Cecembia calidifontis: one gene and its partner. The main gene of each other region encodes a partner of the protein of the gene in region 2 in a complex. Links are inferred from orthologs where the notes say so. Each region holds a gene or a part of one and is shown on either strand. Other genes may lie near its edges. The genes, in order: BC751_RS01390 and uvrB.

The links.
Region 1: the proteins of uvrB (region 2) and BC751_RS01390 are in contact, whole or in part, in a crystal structure (PDB 7EGT), measured with the Thermus thermophilus proteins. The link is inferred for Cecembia calidifontis from one-to-one orthologs. Residues at the interface, in WP_096411307.1 of Thermus thermophilus: Glu23, Leu25, Arg26, Asp27, Gly28, Glu29, Arg30, Phe31, Arg55, Glu326, Asp327, Phe328, Glu379, Ser382, Gln383, His398, Gly400, Arg401; in WP_096412145.1 of Thermus thermophilus: His654, Arg656, Phe657, Gln666, Asp668, Glu669, Lys680, Arg681, Leu682, Ser683, Lys685, Tyr686, Ala687.

What each region holds. Positions count from the first base shown.
Region 1 is NZ_SGXG01000001.1:312,347-319,163, reverse strand. What follows is about bases 1,637-4,631. They hold BC751_RS01390 (ATP-dependent helicase), read right to left. Parts: upstream 4,263-4,631; coding sequence 2,010-4,262; downstream 1,637-2,009. Other genes in these bases: BC751_RS01385 (BF3164 family lipoprotein), read left to right, coding at 4,470-4,631; BC751_RS01395 (DUF4290 domain-containing protein), read right to left, coding at 1,637-1,954. In the rest of the region: murA (UDP-N-acetylglucosamine 1-carboxyvinyltransferase), read right to left, coding at 1-1,288; more of BC751_RS01395, read right to left, coding at 1,289-1,636; more of BC751_RS01385, read left to right, coding at 4,632-5,555; BC751_RS01380 (hypothetical protein), read left to right, coding at 5,661-5,864; BC751_RS01375 (BF3164 family lipoprotein), read left to right, coding at 5,927-6,817. UniProt on the Escherichia coli protein: A helicase with DNA-dependent ATPase activity. Unwinds DNA duplexes with 3'-5' polarity. Translocates on single-stranded DNA with 3'-5' polarity. Initiates unwinding more efficiently from a nicked substrate than double-stranded DNA.
Region 2 is NZ_SGXG01000001.1:534,805-541,573, forward strand. What follows is about bases 2,241-5,187. They hold uvrB (excinuclease ABC subunit UvrB), read right to left. Parts: upstream 4,764-5,187; coding sequence 2,718-4,763; downstream 2,241-2,717. Other genes in these bases: BC751_RS02335 (AlbA family DNA-binding domain-containing protein), read right to left, coding at 2,241-2,673; BC751_RS02345 (Lnb N-terminal periplasmic domain-containing protein), read right to left, coding at 4,821-5,187. Also shown: BC751_RS02325 (RluA family pseudouridine synthase), read right to left, coding at 22-1,065; BC751_RS02330 (1-aminocyclopropane-1-carboxylate deaminase/D-cysteine desulfhydrase), read left to right, coding at 1,126-2,040; more of BC751_RS02335, read right to left, coding at 2,035-2,240; more of BC751_RS02345, read right to left, coding at 5,188-6,017; BC751_RS02350 (T9SS C-terminal target domain-containing protein), read left to right, coding at 6,155-6,769. UniProt on the Escherichia coli protein: The UvrABC repair system catalyzes the recognition and processing of DNA lesions. A damage recognition complex composed of 2 UvrA and 2 UvrB subunits scans DNA for abnormalities.

The DNA of each region.
Region 1 (6,817 bases), 220 kb from region 2 along the record:
CAGCACCCAAGGCATTCAATCTTTGATCGATATACTGATATCCCCTGTCTATTTGCTCAATGTTGTCAATGATTGAGGTTCCTTCGGCTGACATGGCAGCGATCAGAAGAGAAACACCTGCCCTTATATCAGGAGAGGTCATCTTAATTCCTTTCAACGGATATTTCCTGTCCAAGCCGATTACAGTAGCCCTATGTGGATCACAAAGAATAATCTGTGCCCCCATATCAATCAATTTATCTACAAAGAATAGCCTGCTTTCAAACATTTTCTGATGAACCAATACTGTACCTTTGGCCTGCGTTGCTGTTACCAAGACAATACTTAACAAGTCAGGCGTAAATCCCGGCCAAATGGCATCTGCAATTGTCAAGATGGATCCATCAATGAAAGTTTCTATTTCATAATGCTTTTGGGAAGGAATATAGATGTCATCTCCTCTGAACTCCATCTTGATGCCCATCCTTTTGAAAGTATCCGGAATGATTCCCAATCGGTGAATCTGTGCATCTTTGATCGTGATTTCTGACTGGGTCATGGCTGCCATACCGATAAATGAACCAATTTCAATCATATCGGGAAGCATGGTATGCTCTGTTCCTTTCAATTTCTTAACCCCCTCAATAGTTAGCAAATTGGATCCAATTCCTGTGATTTTGGCACCCATGCGGTTGAGCATGTCACAAAGCTGCTGTAAATATGGCTCACAGGCAGCATTGTAAATGGTGGTTTTTCCTTCGGCCATAACTGCTGCCATGACAATGTTTGCAGTGCCAGTTACTGATGCCTCATCCAGAAGCATGTAGGCTCCTTTAAGATTTTTACCATCTATGTGGTAAATTTCTTTCTTGCTGTCATAATGGAATTCTGCCCCAAGTTTCTGAAATCCGAAAAAATGGGTATCCATTCTTCTTCTTCCGATTTTATCCCCTCCGGGTTTGGAAAGCCTGCCATGTCCAAATCTTGCCAATAACGGGCCAAGAATCATAACAGAACCCCTCAATGAAGATGCTTTTTTCAAAAAATCATCTGTTTCTAGGTATTTGAGGTCCACATTGTCGGCCTGAAAGGTATAGGATTCCTGTCCGGTTTTCTGCACCTTCACTCCCATGTCGGTCAGGAGCTCGATCAGCTTGTTGACATCTCGGATATTGGGAATTTTATGGATAGTGACTTTTTCTGAAGTCAATAAAACCGCACAAAGAATCTGTAAGGCTTCATTTTTGGCTCCCTGAGGAATGATTTCTCCTTTGAGCTTTAAGCCTCCTTTTACTCTGAATGATGACATTTATCTACGTTTTTTGGAATGACCGCCGTTTCTTCTTCTGTCCCCGCCATTGAATTTTTTCCTGGTTACAGTTGAACTGCTTTCTGATTCTGAAGGTAATTTGAAATCTCTTCTGGTATTGGTTTCAAAAAGCCCCATTTCCCTCACTTTTTCCAGGTCGATGTGGAGCTTCCCCTTGGAAAGGGTCTTGATATCGTCTATGATGATGGCATCATCAAAATTGTCCCTGTTCCAAGTAGAATGGAAACTTCTCATCAACTGTCCAATATAAATGATGGCAGCTTCCTGCTCTTCATCGTCCTCAATTTCAACAGCTTTTTCTATGAGTTTTTCAATGTTCCTTCCGTAGTGTTTGAATTTCACCTCTCCCTTTGGATAGCCCACGATCTTTGGTTTCTTAAAAAGTAAATCTTCCTCTGGCTTTGGGTAAGGGCCATCTACATCTAGCGCAAATCCAGACATGATGTGTATGTCATCCCATATTTTCTGGTCGTTTTCAGACTTCATTTGGGGATTAAGCTGCTTGACCAGTTCCACAAGAGTAAAGGCACTTTGGGTGCGCTTATCCCGGTCCTCAATACCGGCAATATGAATTGCCAGCCTTTGGATATTTTTTCCGTATTCTTTCAAAATGACGGAATGCTTGTTTGTTTCTGTATTTTCCATAAGGTGATGCATTAAGCGGATATTCCAATTATAAAAATCATTCCTGATCCGCTCTTTAATCTATGATCCGAAGCTTTGCAAAGCTAAGTAATAAAACCTTTTCTCCAAAGTTATCAAATTGTATGGTAGCTTTCTTATTTATTCCCTCAATTTCTATCTTCAAAACTTTCCCATAACCGAATTTTGGATGTTCTACCAGCATCCCTTCTTTTAGGCTATTGGTGTTGGAAGGTTTGAAATCAGGGCTAGGGCTGTGTATTTTGGCTGTGGTCATTGGCCGGACCTCCGGTTTCTTGATACCGATAAAGCCTGACCTTCCTTCACTGGATTCATTTCTAAGGGCTCCTGACAAGGCGGTGGTCATCCTTTTATTGACCCTGATGCAGGCCGGATCCACTTCTTCCAAGAACCTGCTCGGCTCACAGTTGAGCAGTCTTCCAAAACGATAACGAGTCAGGGCATAAGTTAAGTATAATTTTTCCATGGCCCGGGTAGTGGCCACGTAGAATAGCCTGCGTTCTTCTTCCAGGTCCTCTCTGCTCTGCATCATCATTTGGGAAGGGAAGAGGTCTTCTTCCATTCCCACGACAAATACCTGCTTAAATTCCAATCCCTTAGAAGAGTGGATAGTCATTAAGGTTACGGCATCTGTGGTGTCTTTATCCCTGTCATTGTCTGTCAGTAGGGCTATTTCCTGCAGGAAGGCCCCAAGACTTTTGTCTTCATTCTCCGGATTGTCCACATATTCTTTGATGGCATTGAGCAATTCCTGCACGTTTTCATAGCGGTTGAGACCTTCTATGGTCTTATCTTCATACAATTCCCTGAGCAAACCGGATTGTTTGGCAATGGAATTAGCTGCTTCATAGGCATCTTTTCGCTCCATTTCTATGCCAAAGCTTTTGATCATAGTAGCAAAATCATCCACTGCATTGGCTGCCCTCCCTCCCAAGAAGCTATTGGCATTAATGATCACTTCCCACAAGGGTATATCATGCTCATAAGCCGCCACCAGGATTTTTTCTACCGTACTGTCCCCAATCCCTCTTTTTGGGTAGTTGATAATTCTCTTGAATGCTTCTTCGTCCTCTTTATTGACCACAAAGCGCATATAGGCCATCAGGTCTTTGATTTCTTTCCTTTGATAAAATGAAAGGCCTCCTACAATTTTGTAGGTAATGTTCATCTTCCTTAAGGCTTCTTCTATTGCCCTGGACTGGGAGTTGGTCCGGTAGAGGACAGCAAAATCACTGTTGTCGAGCTTCTTGTTGTTTTTTTCTTCGAAGATGGTGGTGGCGACCAATCTGCCCTCTTCATTGTCTGAACTTGCCTTGATGAGTTCGATCGGTTCTCCGTGATGGTTCTGTGTCCAGACTTCTTTTTTGAGCTGGGCCTTGTTTTTGGCGATGATGCTATTGGCAGCCTGTACGATGTTTTTGGTGGAGCGGTAATTCTGTTCCAGTTTGACAACAAACAAATCCGGGTAATCCTTTTCAAAATTGAGGATATTCTGGATGTCTGCTCCACGGAAGGCATAGATACTCTGGGCATCATCTCCCACCACACAGATGTTTTGGTGTACAGCTGCCAGTTTTTTGGTAATCAGGTACTGGGAGACGTTGGTGTCTTGAAACTCGTCCACCATGACATATTTGAAACGCTGCTGGTACTTGTTCAGCACATCCAAATGGTCCCGGAAGAGTACATTCGTATTGAAAAGCAGGTCGTCAAAGTCCATAGCGCCTGCCTTGAAAAGCCTCTTTTGGTAGTTCCTGTAAATTTCTCCCATCCGTGGCTTCATGGCAGCCTCATCATCGGCTTTGATGAAAGGGTCATTGATGTAGTTTTCCCAGGAAATCAGGCGGTTTTTCGCTCCTGAAATTCTGGATAGGACAGTGCTTGGCTTGTACACTTTGTCGTCCAGCTTCATTTCCTTGATAATGGTCCGGATCAGGGACTTGCTGTCATCGGTATCATAGATGGAAAAATTGGAAGGATACCCGATTTTATCCGCTTCAACTCTTAAAATTTTGGCAAATATGGAGTGGAAAGTACCCATCCAGGTATTGCGTGCTTCCAGACCGATAAGCTTTTCTATCCTATGCTTCATTTCACTGGCAGCCTTATTGGTAAAGGTCAGTGAAAGGATGTTGAAAGGATCTACTCCCTTAGCATGTATCAAATGGGCAATTCTGTAAGTCAGAACCCTTGTTTTGCCTGAGCCGGCACCTGCGATGATCATAACAGGGCCTTCAGTATGTTCAACAGCTTCTCTTTGGGGGGGATTGAGTCCTTTTAAGTAATCCATGCTTCTTTTTTCCAACAGGTTTCAAATTTAAGGATTTTGGAATGGAAGCGATAAGTTGTACGATTAAAATTAGAAGAGGAGTTTTGGTATTAGCAAAAAGTGGTCAAACAGTAATCAGATTTTGAATTAAGGATTAGTTAGTTTAATTTATCAAATGTTCTTTATTTCAGCAATTGGTATTCAATCATGCCCTATTTTACCCTCATTATGAAAAAATCAAGATTTATAGTATTATTGGTGGCATTAGGCTGCAATATACCTCATGAAGACTCAAGACTTGTTTTCACGGAAAAACAACTTCCAACTCCAATTCAACTTAAGGGAGAGAAGCTTGATTTTGGTTTGGAATTTGCGCTTAATCCAAAAGAAATCCTTTTAAAAGATCAGAATTTGATCGTAGCGGAAGGGAAAAGTCTTCAAAATGAAAAGGTTCATTTATTGGATCTTCGTGGTCAGAAATACAGAAGAAGTGTAGGAAAAGATGGCCTTGGGCCTGGAGAGATTACTATTGGATATCCACTTCTTGATAGCGGAGAACCTGATATTTTTTGGGTGTATGATACTCAGCAATTTAAATTTTCTGCCTTTTCCATAAAAGATACATCATCATTGGCCATCAGGCAGTTTAAGGGTCTGGATATCCCCCTTTATATTACTTCTGTTGACTGGGGACCTAATAACACGCTTTTGGTAAATTTGGTTGATGGTTGGGTGAAGTATTTTCAGCTGAATACAGATGGCGATACCATCCGGTATTTTGGGTCATGGGAGAACATGCTTGATGGTAGAGAATTGCCCCAAGGGGTGAAGAGAGAAGATTTACAACCTAATTTATTGGCTTCTCTTCATCAAGGAAAAATAAAGAGCAATCCTTCAAAGACCAGGTTTGTAAAGGCTGGAACCCATGTGGATTTTATTGATATCATTGATATTGAAAATGAAGAAGTTATAACGGTATATGGGCCCATTGATGAATTGCCTGAATTTAGGGTTTCTATGAATCAAGGATTCCAGATGCCGGCTTTTGATCTTTCAAAATTGACTCTCAAGTATCTGGATATCTATGCCGGGGATAAGTCATTTTTTGCATTGTATTCTGGAAAAAGCTTCCGGGAAATCAGTGAAGATTCCAATTTAAATAGGTTATTTGAGTTTGATTACGATGGCAAGGTTTTGAATCACTATCAGTTGGATTTTCCTTTGATAGGATTTACAGTGGATGAAATCAATAGGAAAATTTATGGTATTTCAACAGATATGGACCCTGGAATCGTACTGTTTGATCTTAATTGAATTGATTTTTCAACTAAAACTTGCGTATAATAATAGTATTGCGAAAGCTTTCGGTTGAAAGCCAGCTTTGGCCAGAGCTTTTATCAATTCTTAATAATTACTATTATGAAAAAGTTAATTTTGATGTTGACCTTTATTGGATCGTTTGGTTTTTTCATCAATTCTGGTATAGCGCAAGAATCTGTAGATCCTGGAGACGGTAATTCAGCAGGAGGTGTTTGTTGCATGCAGACAAGAAGTTCATGCGCTCATCCAAGTGCAGGGGTTTTTGCTGACTCTGTATGGTCTTCTGGACAAAGTACCTGTTAAATACGTTTTCGGTGAAAAGGGGTTCAATCTTGGATTGGATCCCTTTATTTTAAAGTAGAAATATGAAGAATTTATTGTCAATTATTGCCTTAATTTTATTTCTAATTTCTTGCGAAGTTCGAAAAGAAATCAATGAAAACAGGTTTACCCAGAAAGACTTACCAGAAAAGAAATTACTTAAAGGTTTTAAATATGCCTATGAGGGAATATTAAATCCTAACGGCATTTTATTGAAAGATGATTATCTGGTTGTTTCAGAAAGGAACAATATTTTGGATTTAAAGTTGCACGTGATTGATGTGAGTAAAGAAGAATACCTGTATGCAAAGGGTAAAGATGGCATAGGTCCGAATGAAGTCAATTTGGTATATAGTATGGATGATGTAGGTGAGAAGAATATGATTTGGACTTACGATGTAGAGCAGAGAAAATTTTCAAAATTTGATATTTCTAATTCAGAGTTGTTGTCTGAGGACGAATTTAGGTCGCCTGAATTGGATTATTTCATTACTCATGCTACATGGACCTCTGATTCAACCTTACTGGGAGGGCTAGTGGATGGCTGGGAAAAATTTATACATATTACAAAAGAAGGTACTTTACTTAATACTTTTGGATCTTGGAGAGATAATTTAGAGTATTATGAATTGCCTCGTGGTTATAAAAAGGAAGAGTTGGATCCAAATTTGGTTAGCTCTTTATTTCAAGCCAAAATTCGAGGTAATATTTCCAATGGGGTTTACGTTTTAGCAGGGATTACCACTGATTATATTGAAATAATTGATTTAAAACAAGGTAAATCTAAATTAGTAATTGGGCCTGTTGGAAAAATGCCCGATTTCGAAATAACTTATCATCTTGGATATCAGATGCCTGCGATAAAGGGGCCTGTAAAAATACAGTATTCCGATGCTTTTGTTGGTGAAACTTCAATATTCGTCCTATATGTGGGT
Region 2 (6,769 bases):
AAACAATCTTTTTTACAGATTTCAGGTTTCAAATTTTACATAATTCTCCCATTTTTCTAAAACTGTGGAAAAATCTTGCGGTAATGCTGCTTCAAAATAAAGTTTCTTTTTGGTGACTGGATGGACAAATCCCAAAGACATGGCATGAAGGGCCTGCCGTGGCATGATATCAAAACAGTTCTGGACAAAAGCCTTATATTTGGAAAATTGCGTGCCCTTCCTGATTTTATCTCCACCATAGAGCGCATCATTGAAAAGCGGGTGTCCGATAAACTTCATATGGGCCCTGATCTGATGTGTCCTTCCCGTTTCCAGATTGCACTGGATCAAAGACACGTACCTCAGCCTTTTCAAAACTTTCCAATGGGTGACTGCGTGTTTCCCTTGACTACCGTCTGGATAAGCGTCCATGACCTTCCTGTCTTTGGCACTCCTCCCCACATGAGCCCTGATGGTTCCCTCCTCTTCTTTTGGTTCTCCCCATACTAAGGCCAGATAGGTCCGGTCAATATGGTGGTGAAAAAACTGATTGGCCAAATCAGTCATAGCCAACTCAGACTTGGCAACGACCAATAAGCCTGAAGTATCCTTATCAATTCGGTGAACCAATCCTGGTCTTCCCGTATTTCCCGGCAGTGTTGGCAGTTGATTGAAATAATAAACTAACGCATTGACCAAAGTTCCGGTCCAATTGCCATGCGCCGGGTGTACCACCATACTAGCAGGTTTGTTCACTACCAACAAATGCTCATCTTCATAAACGATGTCCAAAGGAATTTTTTCAGGAACGACTTCTGTATCTCTGGGCGGTTTTTCCAGAAACACCTTGATTTCATCAAATGGCTTGACTTTGTAGTTGGACTTGGTAGGTTTACCATTTACCAGGACATTTCCTGCCTCTATAGCATTTTGAACCTTATTGCGGGTTGCATTGGCCACTTTGTCCGTCAGAAATTTATCAATTCGGGTCAAACTCTGCCCTTTGTCTACCACAAAGCTAAAATGCTCAAAGAGTTCTAGCTCTTCTTCCTCGTCAAGAATTTCGTTTTCAAAGTCTTTTGCCATTCCGCAAAAATAAGGGCATTTGCTAAAGTTTTTGATATTTGCAGAACAATACCTTTTGCCATGCTGATCCCAAACTCCATTCAAACAGAAATCCTCCTTCATCCACTTTGGGAAAACAAAGGCATTGAACTGTCTATTAAAAGATTGGATCAGGTCCATCCCAAAGCCTCTGGAAACAAATTTTACAAACTAAAATACAATTTGGAAGAAGCTAAAAAACAAGAAAAAACAACCCTTCTGACCTTTGGCGGAGCTTTTTCCAACCATATCTATGCCACAGCAGCAGCAGCGGAATATGCAGGTTTCAAATCCATAGGCATCATCAGGGGTGAAGAGACTTTACCGCTCAACCCCACACTGCAGGCGGCTCAATCTCATGGAATGGAAATTCACTATATCAGCAGGTCTGCTTATAGAAATAAAAAGGAAGATGCATTTATTGAAAATCTAAAAAGACAATTTGGGGATTTCTATTTGGTTCCTGAAGGGGGGACCAATGCGCTGGCTGTAAAAGGCACAACAGAAATCCTTTTGGAAGAAGATAAAAAATACAGCCATATCTGTACTTCTATAGGAACCGGAGGAACTTTTTCGGGATTGGCCAATAGTATCAGCTTTGGCCAGGAACTTATAGGCTTTTCTTCATTAAAGGGAGATTTCATCCATGAAGAAGTAAATTCCCTAATGAAACAATTTGAAGTCATACCTAAAGGCAAGACAAAAATTTTGGACCAATACCACTTTGGGGGATACGGTAAGCACAATGAAGAATTGCTGGATTTTATCAGATGGTTTTACAGGGAATTTCAAATCCCATTAGACCCGATTTATACTGGTAAAATGGTCTTCGGAGTGCTAGAACAGATAAAATCCGGAGGGATCCCTTCAGGCTCAAAAGTACTGTTACTTCATACAGGAGGTATTCAAGGTCTTGCCGGATTCAATCAACGGTTTGGAATTTCACTTCCTTTATGACTCCTTAGAAATGTAATAGTCCTCTTTTTCCTGCGGAACAATCTGTAAGACATTGGCCAATACCAACCTCACCAATGTTTTTGAGGCTAAAAATCTGGGCAACCTGGCCAAATCCTGAAAATCCTTAAGTGTAATTTTACCTTTTTCTTCCAAGGCCTTCATGAGAACGGTTTCCTTTTCGCCATAAGTAAATACCATATCCTGCTGCTTTTTGTCACGCTTGAGAATTTCCCACATCTCCCGACTTGCCTGAATACTCCGGTCAGCTACCCTTACAAATGCTCTTTTACGGTTTTGATCCAGGATATAGTGAGGCCTACTTTCTGATTTGGGGATTTGAAATACAGCCACGCCTTTCTTAGCATTGAACTTGATGACTTCTACTTGATATTGCAGTGATGGCCTCACCAATTCACGGATCGCTTTTTCCATGACAAATACTTCTTCTTCTATAAAACGCTGACCACTGACAGTCCCATCATCATCTACCCCAATCAACAAAAAACCGCCCTCGGTATTGGCCATAGCAATGATCTCCCTGACAATTTTATCAGGAAAGGCAGCCTTCTTTTTGAACTCCACCTTAAGTCCTTCTCCTTGCTGCGCGAGTTTATTGATTTCCTGTAGTGTCATTTCATTTCTTGGAACAGGACCTATTTAAATTCTCCAAATATTCATTAGAGTGATCCAGGTCCTCTGTTCAGCTCCTCCAACCTATTTTTCAAACCCTGCCATTCATCTCTTAGCCTGGCAGCTTCCATGAAGTTCAGCTCTTTGGCTGCTTTTTCCATTTGTTTTTGGGTCTGGGCGATCAGCTTTTCCAGCTTTTCCTTACTCAGGTATTGGACAACAGGATCTGCAGCTACCATGGCTTCGGCATCCACCCTTTCTTCATATACTTTGGCATTTTTCTTAGAATCAGCTACAGTGGTCTGTCCCAAGATCTTTTCTTTGGATTTACGTACAGTTTGAGGAACGATACCATGTTCCTCATTGTAAGCCATCTGTAATCCTCTTCTTCTCTTGGTTTCGTCAATGGCCATCTGCATAGAATCTGTGATCGTATCTGCATACATGATCACCTTTCCGTTTTCATTCCTTGCAGCCCTACCAATGGTCTGAACCAAACTCCTTTCATTTCTCAGGAATCCTTCCTTATCTGCATCTAAAATAGCAACCAAAGAAACTTCCGGAAGATCAAGCCCTTCCCTCAACAAGTTGACCCCTACCAGGACATCAAAGATTCCCAGGCGAAGCTCACGTAGAATTTCCACCCTATCCAAGGGTTTGACCTCAGAATGAATATACCTGCTTTTCACCCCAGCCCTTTCGAGGAATTTTTGAAGTTCTTCAGCCATTCTTTTGGTCAAGGTGGTCACAAGAACCCTGTCCCCCGATTTCACCCTTTCATCTATCTCCTCCAGCAGATCATCAATCTGATTGGCACTTGGCCTGACGTCAATAATGGGATCAAGCAGGCCAGTAGGTCTGATGATCTGTTCTACCACGACCCCTTCAGCCTTGTTCAGTTCATAATCTGCCGGAGTGGCACTGACATAAATGATCTGATTGACCAAACTTTCAAATTCATCAAAATTCAAAGGTCTATTGTCCAAGGCAGAAGGCAATCGGAAACCATAGTCCACCAGATTGACCTTTCTGGCCCTGTCACCTCCCCACATCCCACGTATTTGTGGAAGGGTCACGTGGCTTTCATCTATTACCATCAGGTAATCGTCAGGGAAATAATCCAGCAAACAGAAGGGTCTGGTCCCAGGTTTCCTCCTGTCAAAATACCTGGAGTAATTTTCAACGCCTGAACAATAGCCTAACTCCCGGATCATTTCCAGGTCAAACTCAGTCCGCTCTTTAAGCCTTTTGGCTTCAATCAATTTCATGTCTCTTTCAAAAAATGCCACCTGCGCCATCAGATCATCCTGGATTTCACGGATGGCCGTTTCGATCACATCCCTTCCTGTAACAAATAGATTTGCAGGAAAGATGGAAATAATCCTTTCATCAGATATTTTTTTCCCACTGATAGGATCAATTCTTTGGATGGCCTCAATTTCATCACCCCAGAAATAAATCCTGTAAGCAAAATCCGCATAGGCCACAAAAATATCCACAGTATCACCCTTGACCCTGAATGTACCATGCGTGAGGTCATTATTCGTCCTACTGTACAGGATGTCCACCAATTTGAAAAGGAGTTGGTTCCTGGGTATCCTGTCTCCCTCCTGCAGACGGATGACATTTTTCCCAAATTCATCGGGATTTCCTATACCATAGATACAGGAGACCGAAGCTACAACGATCACATCCCTCCTGCCCGAAAGCAAGGCGGAAGTAGCGCTTAGCCTGAGTTTCTCTATTTCATCATTGATGGAGAGGTCTTTTTCGATGTAAGTCCCTGATGTGGGAATGAAAGCTTCCGGCTGGTAATAATCGTAATAGGAGATAAAATACTCCACCGCGTTTTCGGGAAAAAACTGCTTGAACTCACCATACAACTGGGCAGCCAATGTCTTGTTATGACTCAGTACCAATGTTGGCTTCTGGACCTCTTGGATCACATTGGCAATGGTGAAGGTCTTACCGGATCCGGTAACCCCTAACAGCACCTGTGCCGGATCTCCGTTTTTTATTCCTTCAGAAAGCTGGGCAATAGCCTGAGGCTGATCCCCTGTCGGCTGGTATTCTGATACAAGTTTAAAGTCCATTCCGCTTCAGTCTTAGCAAAGTATAACAAAAATCATGGGGCAAAAAGTTTTACCCTTTCAAACATTAATCCTTTTTGCCACCTGAAATTTTCCCCAGTTGTAATAAAGGAAATTAGTCCTCAAAATCACTATCAGGAGCAAAGGGACAATGCTTGGATGAAATGACTGGATTCCGAAAATCCAGAAAACCAGGCTAAGGTTGGCAAGAACCAATGCCGCAAGGCAATAATTTTTGAGCCAAGGCTTCGTGGTACCTTTCAAAAGCCCAAAGGCTAAAAACAAATGGCCGGGGAATGCCCATAAAATATTCCAATTGTATTTGGTTTGTGAATGAAAAGTAAAAAACCAAAGTAGCACAATGAGAAGACCCAGAAGACCCAGAGCTGTAAAAAAAGCAATATCAAAACCCTTGAACAAGCGGCCCTTTTTATGTCCAAAATAAGTCAATAGGATCGCACCTATGGCCAAAGTCCACCAGACCAGGTAAGGGTTGAACAGCCCCATGTTGAATTGCCTTTCATCAAATTGCAGGACTACATGGCTGGATTTCACCAAAGGGCGTGTCGGACCATCTCCCACAACCTTGGCACGGGCAAATGCCTCCTCCATATAATCGGGCAAAAATTGCTTCTCCCTTTCTTTGGCATCCACGTCGATTACAGCTCCAAGTGCCAGATCAATTCCAAAATCGGCCCAGGGAAGTGGGTAAACATATTCATCGATCAGGTTCCGAAAGGTCTTTTTTTCAGGCTCAGGATTTTCATTCCAATCCAATTGCTTTCCCAAAACGGCTTCAAAAGCATCCCGGATACGGGTAGCACAGTTGTCATAAAAAAAATCATACCGGTAAAAGCGGTTTTCAGGCTGATAATTGACCTGAAGGAATTGTACCAATTGCCTGGCCTGTTCGGGATTAAGATCCAAAACTTGTTCCCTGACATTGCGCTGAAAATAGTTGTATTCGTACAAAAAACGCTCATATGTCGAAATACTGAGCATGTAATCCAGCGTCCGTTGAGTGAATTTGACATAGAAATAAGGCGTATTGAAGTCAAAAGTCCCGTAGTTGAATACTAAATCCTGATTGGAGTCCTTTTCCCATACCCTGATGGCACTGTGCCCAAAAGCCGAATACAATTCGTCCCCCGGATCACAGGTCAATAGGCTGATCTGATAATTCTGGGCAGGGGCTGCAAAAATAATCGGATAAATAAACGGATAAATTAGGAATATTTTTTTCAAAAGGGAGCGCATAAAACTAATTTTATTAAGCACGAGGACTTTTTCGGACAAACACTTATTAAATCGGAAAAGCTATGGATCGCTTACTTCATTCGGCACGAATTTACTCGTTTCTAACATTTTTTTGTTGGAAAGTGGGGATATTCTATATGCTTTGCTTTGCGCAGATACCTTTAGAGCCCGGCGATTACCGGAGCATAGCCTCTGGAGACTTTGAAAATCCGGCCATTTGGGAAACATGGGACGGTTCCCAATGGATAAATGCAGTTCAAAAACCCAACCTTAACAACAACATTTTTATTGACCAAAACCATGAAGTCCGACTGACCGCCAATGAAAGTGCCAAGCACCTGTATTTGTTCAGTGCAGCCGATCCAGGTAGAAAGCTTAACCTTCAAAATTTTGAACTCCATGTTTATGGTGCCCTTCGGGCCCTCAGAAAAGAAGGTGGCGTTTTCTTTATCAACTCAGTAAGCAGCCTTTTGATAGATTGGATTTATCCCCAAACGGGGAAAATCGTATTCAAAGGAATTTCCAGAACCGTGGTAGATAGGGCTTCATGGAGTGCAAACAACCAAAACAGCCGCTACACGGTGGTCTTCGACCCAGATCCCGGGGAAACTCTGATTGTCAATTCTGCCTTCAAAGCCAGTACTTTTATAATCCGTACTGGGACTGTTCTACAAACCGTAAATACCATGGGTTTACCGGCCTGCTCTACTTTTTCTTTCAATACACAGGCCATTTTCAATGGTGGGGGACCT